DNA from 4 places in the Microbacterium sp. SORGH_AS_0888 genome. Region 1 is predicted to be linked to each of the others. Evidence: predicted binding sites of a transcription regulator. Region 1 holds the regulator's gene; each other region holds the start of a gene.
What was found. Region 1 encodes HrcA, which represses chaperone genes, less so after heat shock. Its sites were predicted from a motif close to TTNGCACTCGNNNNNNNCGAGTGCNAA; they were not measured.
Positions count from the first base shown of each region.

Region 1 (2,197 bases):
GCGGAGGCCGCGGGGCTCGGATGGTACGAGGTGTCGAACTGGGCGCGCGACGAAGCCCGCCGCTCGCGCCACAACCTCGCCTACTGGCGCGGCACGGACTGGTGGGGATTCGGACCCGGCGCCCACAGCCACGTCGGCGGCGTGCGCTGGTGGAACGTCAAGCACCCGGCTGCCTATGCGCAGCGGCTGGCGGCCGGCTCCTCGCCCGCGGCGGCCCGCGAGATCCCGGATGCGGAGGCGGCGCGGCTCGAGCGGGTCCTGCTCGGATCGCGCATCCGAGAAGGCCTCGCCCTCGCGGAGCTTCCCGCCGACTCCCGTCGCGCCGTCGCGCCGCTCATCGCGGACGGACTGGTCGACCCCGGCGCCGCTTTCGGAGGCCGTATCGTGCTGACGCGGCGGGGTCGTCTGCTCGCGGATGCGGTCGTGCGCGCGCTCGCCGTCTGAACGTCGTCGCCCCGCGGTAGACTGGCACTCTCATCGAACGAGTGCCAATCGGGAGGAGCGCAGGTGGTCAGCGAACGCGGACTCGAAGTGCTGCGCGCGATCGTGCAGGACTACGTCGCCACACGTGAGCCGGTGGGCAGCAAGTCGATCGTCGACCGGCACTCCTTCGGCGTGTCCGCCGCCACGATCCGCAACGACATGGCCCTGCTCGAAGACGAGGAGCTCATCGTGGCTCCGCACACGTCGTCGGGTCGCGTGCCCACCGACAAGGGCTTCCGCGTCTTCGTCAACCACCTCGCCGAGCTGCGCCCGCTGACCGCGGCCCAGCGCTCGGCGATCAGCGCGTTCCTGGCCGACCCGGCCGACCTCGACGACCTGCTCGCGCGGACGGTGCGTGCGCTCACTCAGCTCACGGGCCAGGTCGCGCTCGTGCAGTACCCCTCTTTCGAGCGCGCCAACGTCACCCACGTCGAGCTCGTGCATCTGGGCGGCACGCGGATCGTCGCGATCCTGGTGACGGACACCGGACGCGTCTCGCAGCGCGTCGCCGTGCTGCCGGACGAGCTCGACGAGACGGACGTCGCCGCGCTGCGCGCGCGCGTGTCCGTTCTGGTGACGGGGCGCTCGGTGCGTGAGGGCGTCACCGTCGTGGAGCAGGCGGTCGCAGCGCTGCGGGCCGACGGCCCGCGCGGCGACCGTGCGGTGCGCGCCGCGCTCCGGGTCGTGGCCGAAGAGCTCGAGGAGTTCCGTCAGGACCGCCTGGTCATGGCCGGCGCCGCCAACCTCGCCCGGAGCGAGGGCGACTTCCGCGGCAGTATCTTCCCGCTTCTCGAGGCGATCGAGGAGCAGGTGACCCTGCTGCGGCTGATGGGCGAGATGGTGGCCGATGAGCAGGGGCTGGCGGCGTCCATCGGCCGGGAGAACGAGCCCTTCGGGCTGGCGGAGGCGTCCGTGGTCACGAGCGACTACGAGACCGGCGTGGGGGCGGCGCGCATGGGCGTGCTCGGCCCCGTGCGCATGGACTACCCGAGCAACCTCGGCGCGGTGCGGGCGGTGGCCCGGTACCTCAGCCGGCTGCTCGACGAGGACGAGCGCGCCCGCTGAGGCGGGCGCAGACGATCTCCGCGCGGTGCGCGGACGGGAAGGCGGAAGTGGCTGACCACTACGAGGTTCTGGGCGTGTCCCGCGACGCGACCCCGGACGAGATCAAGAAGGCGTACCGGCGACTGGCGCGTGAGCTCCACCCCGACGTGAACCCGGGCGAGGACGCGTCGGAGCGCTTCAAGCTCGTGACGCACGCGTACGACGTCCTGAGCGACCCGGAGCAGCGCCGTCGCTACGACATGGGCGGCGACTCCGGCGGAGGCTTCGGCGGCGCGGGCTTCGGCGGCTTCGGCGACATCTTCGACACGTTCTTCGGCGGGGGCGGCCAGCGGTCGCGTCCGCGGTCGCGCCGGGAGCGCGGTCAGGATGCGCTCGTGCGCGTGAACCTCGAGCTCGGCGACGTCGTGTTCGGAGTCCACCGCGACCTCGAGGTCGACACCGCCGTGCTCTGCGAGACGTGCGAGGGCAGCTGCTGCCAGCCCGGCACGGCGCCCGTCACGTGCGACGTCTGCCACGGCGCCGGCAACGTGCAGCGCACGGTCCGCAGCCTGATCGGCAACGTCGTGACCAGCCAGCCGTGCACCGCCTGCCAGGGGTACGGCACGACGATCCCGTACCCGTGCGCGACCTGCCACGGCCAGGGCCGCGT
Region 1 is NZ_JAUTAZ010000001.1:806,935-809,131, reverse strand. It holds gene hemW (radical SAM family heme chaperone HemW) at 1-444, shown strand, start outside; gene hrcA (heat-inducible transcriptional repressor HrcA) at 508-1,548, shown strand; gene dnaJ (molecular chaperone DnaJ) at 1,596-2,197, shown strand, end outside.

Region 2 (2,197 bases), 1.9 Mb from region 1:
ACGGCGTCGCGGGACTCGCCGGCCGCGATCGGCAGCGCATTGGGCACGACCTCGTATCCCGGATGCGGCCCGTGGTCCTCGATCGCGTCCTCGCGCTGCTGCACGGTCGGCCACAGCACGGCGTCGAAACGGTCGACGACCTCGAACCAGCCGCGCCAGAGCCCGCCGGCCGTGACGGCGGGCGGTCGGTGCGAGGTGTGCACGGTGTGGATGAGGCACACCCCCGGCGGCCGCCAATCCGCGAGCAGCTCGCCCAGCTGCCGCGACTCCGAGACGATCACGACCGGCAGCGCGGGGTCGGCCCGCCGGAGCTCCGCGACGATCCGGTCGAGCCAGACGCGGTACAGGCCGCGGAACCCGACGAGCACGCGGTCGCCGTCGGGGCCGTGCACGACGACGTTCGCCTCCGTGAGGTGCCAGTCGGCGGCCGCGACGACGGGGAGCGAGACGCGGGGGCGACCGACGGCATCCGCGATCGTGCGGTAGTCGACCCCGGGCGTCTTCTCCCCCGGGAGGGCGGCCGCAGCCAGCCACGCCGGGTCTTCGGCCGCGTCGTCGAACAGGTTGCGGAAGAGGTCGACGGATGCGGCGAGCCCGGCCTCGACGAAGGCCTCGCGGTGCGCGGCGTGATCGGCGACGGAGCCCGGATCGACCGTGAGCAGCAGCGGGCCCCGGCCGCCGTCGACCCCCGCCGCGGCCATGTGGCGCGCCCGGGCCAGCACGGCGATCGTGAAGCCGCCGTCGACGCGGGGGTAGAGGCGCGAGGCGAGCAGCGCGTAGTGCGCCCGGGGGAACTGCGCCGGCATCCTGCTCCTCTCGGCGGGCAGCGCCCGCCACCACGCCCCACACCATAACGCAGCGCGACGCCCCGGACCGGGCGGGTCCGGGGCGTCGCGAACGGGGGAAGGATCAGGCGTTCTCGGTGACCTGGAGCGCCGGAGCGTTCTCGGCCTCCGTGAGCACCTGGACCTTGCGCGGCTTCGCCTTCTCGCTGACCGGGATCGTCACGCTCAGCACACCGTTGCGGTAGTGCGCCGAGATGTTCTCGGTGTCGATGCCCTGGCCGAGGCTCAGCTGGCGCAGGTAGCTGCCGGCGGCGCGCTCGCGGGTGATCCAGGTGACGCCCTCGCCGGCCGGGAGCGTGCGCTCGGCGCGGATGGTCAGCAGCTGCCCGTCGACGTCCACGTCGACCGACCCCGGGTCGATGCCGGGAAGGTCGGCGGCCAGCACGTAGTGGTCGCCGTCTCGGTAGAGGTCCATCGGCATCTGCCGCGGTCCGCGGCGCCCGCCGTCCATGAGGGTCGTCGCAAGTCGCTCCAGGTCGCGGAGCGGATCATAGGTGGCCATATCTCGTCTCCTTTCGAGCGGGTCGGGCACAGCCCGACGAACGTTCCTTAGAGTTGAGCCCCATCGGCTCAACCATGTTCAGATTAGCACTCTCCATGCGAGAGTGCCAAGAGTCGACCGGCGCCGGGAACGAAGAAAAGGCCCCCGGCGAACCGGGGGCCTTTCCGCACTGTCTCAACACAGTGTGCGCCTGGAGGGACTCGAACCCCCAACCTTCTGATCCGTAGTCAGATGCTCTATCCATTGAGCTACAGGCGCCCATGCACTCTCGCCTCTCGGCGCGCGGGCACTAGAAGAGACTACCCCACGATCGCCCTCTTCACCGAATCCGTGCTCCGCGCACGCCAGCGGCTACTCGGCCGTGGTGTCGTCGGATGCGGCGGCCTCGGACATCCGGCGGCGATGCGCCGCGAGGCGGGCGAGGTCCACCAGCACGAGACTCTGCATCCGCGCCCGTCGCATCTTCTCGTAGTCGGGCTCGAGATCGGGTCGCGCGGCCGAGATCCGCAGCGAGGAGTCGATGTTGCGCGACACCTCGGCCCAGGCCGCCTCGCGCGCCGCCTCGACGAGCGCCCGCAGCTCCTCCGGGTTCTCCGCCCGCTCGCGCAGCTCCCGTGCGATCCGCTCGGACTGCTTGCGCCGTCGCCGGAGGTTGCGCACGTCGCGACTGCGGTAGTCGTGCGTGCCGTCGGAGTCGCTGAACCGGCGCCGCGCCCGCCGTCGCTCACGCTCGGTGCGCGCCGCGTCCTCCTCAGCCTCGTCCGCGAGCGCGAGGAGCGTCGCCTTCGCGTCCGGCAGGAAGCGCTCCACGTCGAAGCCCTCCCCCGCGGCGAGGATCTCGACCAGGATG
Region 2 is NZ_JAUTAZ010000001.1:2,734,884-2,737,080, reverse strand. It holds gene QE381_RS13295 (glycosyltransferase) at 1-806, opposite strand, end outside; gene QE381_RS13290 (Hsp20/alpha crystallin family protein) at 910-1,347, opposite strand; tRNA gene QE381_RS13285 (tRNA-Arg) at 1,533-1,605, opposite strand; gene QE381_RS13280 (asparagine synthase) at 1,699-2,197, opposite strand, start outside.
Region 2: QE381_RS13290 (Hsp20/alpha crystallin family protein) is a predicted target of HrcA. The motif match lies at 1,431-1,457, and genes of this name have one in related genera.

Region 3 (2,197 bases), 2.5 Mb from region 1:
TCGTGCTGGCCCCGGCACGGTACTACCAGCTGCTGAACCGTCTGATCGACCGGGAGGATGCGATGGCCCACGATCCGCTGCTCGTGGGCCGGCTGCGGCGATCGCGCGACGCCCGCCGCCGTGACCGCGAGCGGCGTCTGAGCACGGCGTCATAAGGCACACCGGACCGACCGATAGCATCGGGGGGTGCCGCGTCAGAACTTCCCCCGCGACCGCTTCGACGACCTCTCGGCGTCGTCCGGCCGCGTCGGTGCCCACCGGGCGGAGAATCCGCGGCTTCGGGCGGGCGGCATCCTGCTCTGGGCGATCGCGGCGACGATCGTGCTCATCGGGCTGGGGATCTTCGGGAGCCTCATCCTCTCGGGGCGGGTCGTCCTGTTCCCGACGCCGGAGCCGACGCCCACCGCGACGGCGCAGGTCACCCCGGTCGTCGACACCTCCTATACCGTGCTGGTGCTGAACGCGGCCAACGAGGAGGGCCTCGCGACGCGCGTCAGGGACACCCTGCTGGGGCAGGGCTGGACGGAGCAGAAGGTCAGCGCCGGCAACGCGGGCAGCACGTTCGAGACCTCGACCGTCTACTACGCCTCGCCGGATGCCTACCCCGCTGCGCTCGGCCTCGCCAGGCTCCTGGGGATGAGCAACGTGGCCTACGACCCGAACTACCCGCTGCCTTCGACCTCTGCGACCCAGCTGACCGTCGTGCTCGGAATGGACCGCTCGGCGGGGGCGACGCCGACCCCCTGAACCCGGGCGTGTTTCGGCACGGTAAACAGTTCGCGGCACCCGTGTAAGCAGTTGTCCGTGCGGCGGAATGGCCGGTTTTCGCGTCGATACGATGGCGAGGTTCCGCAGCATCAGGAGACTCGAATGACCCAGGGCACCGTGAAATGGTTCAACGCCGAGAAGGGGTACGGCTTCATCACGTCCGGTGATGGGCAGGACGTCTTCGTGCACTACTCGAACATCGAGATGTCCGGATTCCGGGTGCTCGAAGAAGGCCAGGCGGTGGAGTTCACCGTCGGCTCCGGCCAGAAGGGGCCGCAGGCCGAGTCCGTGCGCGTCCTCGCCTGACGCGACGCATCCGCCGCCCGCTCGGGCAACGTAACCGCGAGACCAGTCCGTCGCGCCGAGACCGTGGGGTTTCCCACCGGTCTCGGCGCACAGGACTGGTCTCGCGGTCTGTCGTGTGTCGTCCGCTTGCACTCGGATGGGGCGAGTGCCAGAATGGCATTAGCACTCGTGATTGTTGAGTGCTAAAGACATCAGCCAACGTCCGGGAGGGACGACACACACATGGCAAAGATCATCGCTTTCGATGAGGAGGCCCGTCGCGGCCTCGAGCGCGGCCTCAACACCCTGGCCGACGCCGTCAAGGTGACCCTGGGTCCCCGCGGTCGCAACGTCGTTCTCGAGAAGAAGTGGGGCGCGCCCACCATCACGAACGACGGTGTGTCGATCGCCAAGGAGATCGAGCTCGACGACCCGTACGAGAAGATCGGTGCGGAGCTCGTCAAGGAGGTCGCCAAGAAGACCGACGACGTCGCCGGTGACGGCACCACGACCGCCACGGTGCTCGCCCAGGCGCTCGTGCGCGAGGGCCTGCGCAACGTCGCGGCCGGCGCCGACCCGATCAGCCTGAAGAAGGGCATCGAGAAGGCCGTCGCGGCTGTCACCGCGCAGCTGCTGGCCGACGCCAAGGAGGTCGAGTCCAAGGAGCAGATCGCCGCGACCGCGTCGATCTCCGCCGCCGACCCGGCCATCGGCGAGCTCATCGCCGAGGCGATCGACAAGGTCGGCAAGGAGGGTGTGGTCACCGTCGAGGAGTCCAACACCTTCGGCACCGAGCTCGAGCTCACCGAGGGCATGCGTTTCGACAAGGGCTACATCAACCCCTACTTCGTGACCGACCCCGAGCGTCAGGAGGCGGTCTTCGAGGACCCGTACATCCTGATCGCGAACCAGAAGATCTCCAACATCAAGGACCTGCTGCCGATCGTCGACAAGGTGATCCAGGAGGGCAAGGAGCTCCTCATCATCGCGGAGGACGTCGAGGGCGAGGCGCTCGCGACGCTGGTGCTGAACAAGATCCGCGGCATCTTCAAGTCGGCCGCCGTCAAGGCCCCCGGCTTCGGTGACCGTCGCAAGGCTCAGCTGCAGGACATCGCGATCCTCACGGGTGGCCAGGTCATCACCG
Region 3 is NZ_JAUTAZ010000001.1:3,315,835-3,318,031, forward strand. It holds gene QE381_RS16210 (DUF3263 domain-containing protein) at 1-155, shown strand, start outside; gene QE381_RS16215 (LytR C-terminal domain-containing protein) at 187-747, shown strand; gene QE381_RS16220 (cold-shock protein) at 871-1,074, shown strand; gene groL (chaperonin GroEL) at 1,297-2,197, shown strand, end outside.
Region 3: groL (chaperonin GroEL) is a predicted target of HrcA. The motif match lies at 1,234-1,260, and genes of this name have one in related genera.

Region 4 (2,197 bases), 600 kb from region 1:
GAGCCCGGAGATGCGGTACTGGGCACAGAGCCGATCGACGTCCTCGATCGTGGCGTCGGGGGTCGTCGTGATGGGGTCGGTGATCATGCCCGACTCGCTGCGCTTGACCTGGTCGACCATGGCGGCCTGGTCGGAGATCGCGAGATTGCGGTGGATGATGCCGAGGCCGCCCTCGCGCGCGATCGCGATCGCCAGCCGCGCCTCGGTGACGGTGTCCATCGCGGCGGACAGGAGGGGGGTCGCCACCGTGATGCGGCGGGTCACGCGGGAGGACGTGTCGGCCTCGCTCGGGATGACGTCGGTGTGGCCCGGCAGCAGCAGGACGTCGTCATAGGTGAGTCCGACGAAGCCGAACGGATCGTGGTTGTCCATGGATACTCCTCCCCCGCCGGCACGAGGGTACGTTGACGGGACGACATCGACGAGGCTCGGGCGGGTTTCCCGAGACTCCGATTGTAAGCGCGGCGCGGGCGGGTTCATTCCCGCATCGCGCTCTCCGGGGACGGCGAAGGGCCCGGATGCCGGAGCATCGCGGGCCCTTCGTGCGGGAGTCGCGGGTCAGCGGACGACGACCGCGAGGACGTCGCGGGCCGAGAGCACGAGGTACTCGTCGGCGCCGAACTTGACCTCGGTGCCGCCGTACTTGCTGTAGATGACGCGGTCGCCGACGGCGACGTCGAGCGGGACCCGGTTGCCGTTGTCGTCGATGCGGCCGGGGCCAACGGCCACGACCTCACCCTCCTGCGGCTTCTCCTTGGCGGTGTCGGGGATGACCAGACCACTCGCCGTGGTCTGCTCGGCCTCGACCTGCTGGATGACGATGCGGTCCTCGAGCGGCTTGATGGAAACCGACACGGTCTACCTCTTCTTTCTCGCTTCGTGAAACGGAAGACTCGTTAGCACCCTCACACCGAGAGTGCTAAATCCCAGTCTAGGGTCCTCCTGGCACTCACGCAACGCGAGTGCCAATCGATGTCGCACATAGGCTGATCGGATGGAGATGCCGGAGCTGCGCGAGCTGCTGACACCCGTCGGGCTCGGGCTCATCGACGAGGTCGGCGAGCTCGCGACGACGGACGCCGTGGCCGCGGCGGTCGGTCGGCTGCGCCGCGCCGGGCACTCCCCCGAGCTCGTGACCGCCGTGGTCGGCCAGGCCCGCCTGCGCACGAAGGCACGCGGCAAGTTCGGCGCGCTGGCCGATCGGATGCTGCTGACGCGCGCCGGCCTGGAGCAGGCGACGCGGCTGGAGGTCGCCGCCCTGCACGCCGCGCGGTTCCGCGACGCGGGCGTGACGCGCGTCGCGGACCTCGGCTGCGGGATCGGCGGCGACTCGCTGGGCTTCGCCGGCCTCGGGATGCGCGTCCTCGCCGTCGACGCGGACGACGTCACCGCGGCCCTCGCCGCCTACAACCTCGCCCCCTACGACGCCGAGGTCCGCTGCGCGCGCGCCGAGGACGTCGAGCTCGACGGGGTGGACGGCCTGTGGCTCGACCCGGCTCGTCGCACGGCCGGGCACGGCGAGACGCGCCGCGTGTCGACATCCGACTACACGCCCGCCCTCGACTGGGCGTTCGCGACAGCGCGGCGGCTGCCGACCGGCATCAAGCTCGGCCCCGCGTTCGAGCGCGGCGACATCCCCGCCGACGCCGAGGCGCAGTGGATCGGGGTCGACGGCTCGACGATCGAGCTCGTGCTGTGGTGGGGGGCGCTCGCGCGGGAAGGCGTGCGACGGGCGGCCCTCGTGATCCGCGGCGGGACCGCGCACGAGCTCACGGCCGCGACGGATGCGGAGGACGCCGAGGTGCGCCAGCTCGGTGCCTTCCTGCACGAACCCGACGGCGCCGTCATCCGCGCACGGCTGATCGGGGACGTCGCCCGCGCCCTCCAGGCGGGCATGCTCGACGAGAGGATCGCCTATCTCACCTCCGACGCGCCGCTCACGAGCCCGTTCGTGCAGTCGTTCCGAGTACGCGAGGAGCTGCCGGCCGACCCGGCGAAGCTGTCGAAGGCGCTGCGCGCACGCGGGATCGGACGACTCGAGATCAAGAAGCGCGGCGTCGATGTCGACCCCGCCGCGCTGCGCACACGGCTCAAGCTCGCCGGCGACGGCGCGGCGACCCTGCTGCTGACACGCACGGCTGCGGGCCGTCGCGCCATCCTCGCCGATCGCGTCGGAGCGAGCGCGGCTCAGCCGATC
Region 4 is NZ_JAUTAZ010000001.1:1,408,357-1,410,553, forward strand. It holds gene guaB (IMP dehydrogenase) at 1-372, opposite strand, end outside; gene groES (co-chaperone GroES) at 559-855, opposite strand; gene QE381_RS06900 (SAM-dependent methyltransferase) at 995-2,197, shown strand, end outside; gene QE381_RS06905 (hypothetical protein) at 2,188-2,197, opposite strand, start outside.
Region 4: groES (co-chaperone GroES) is a predicted target of HrcA. The motif match lies at 943-969, and genes of this name have one in related genera.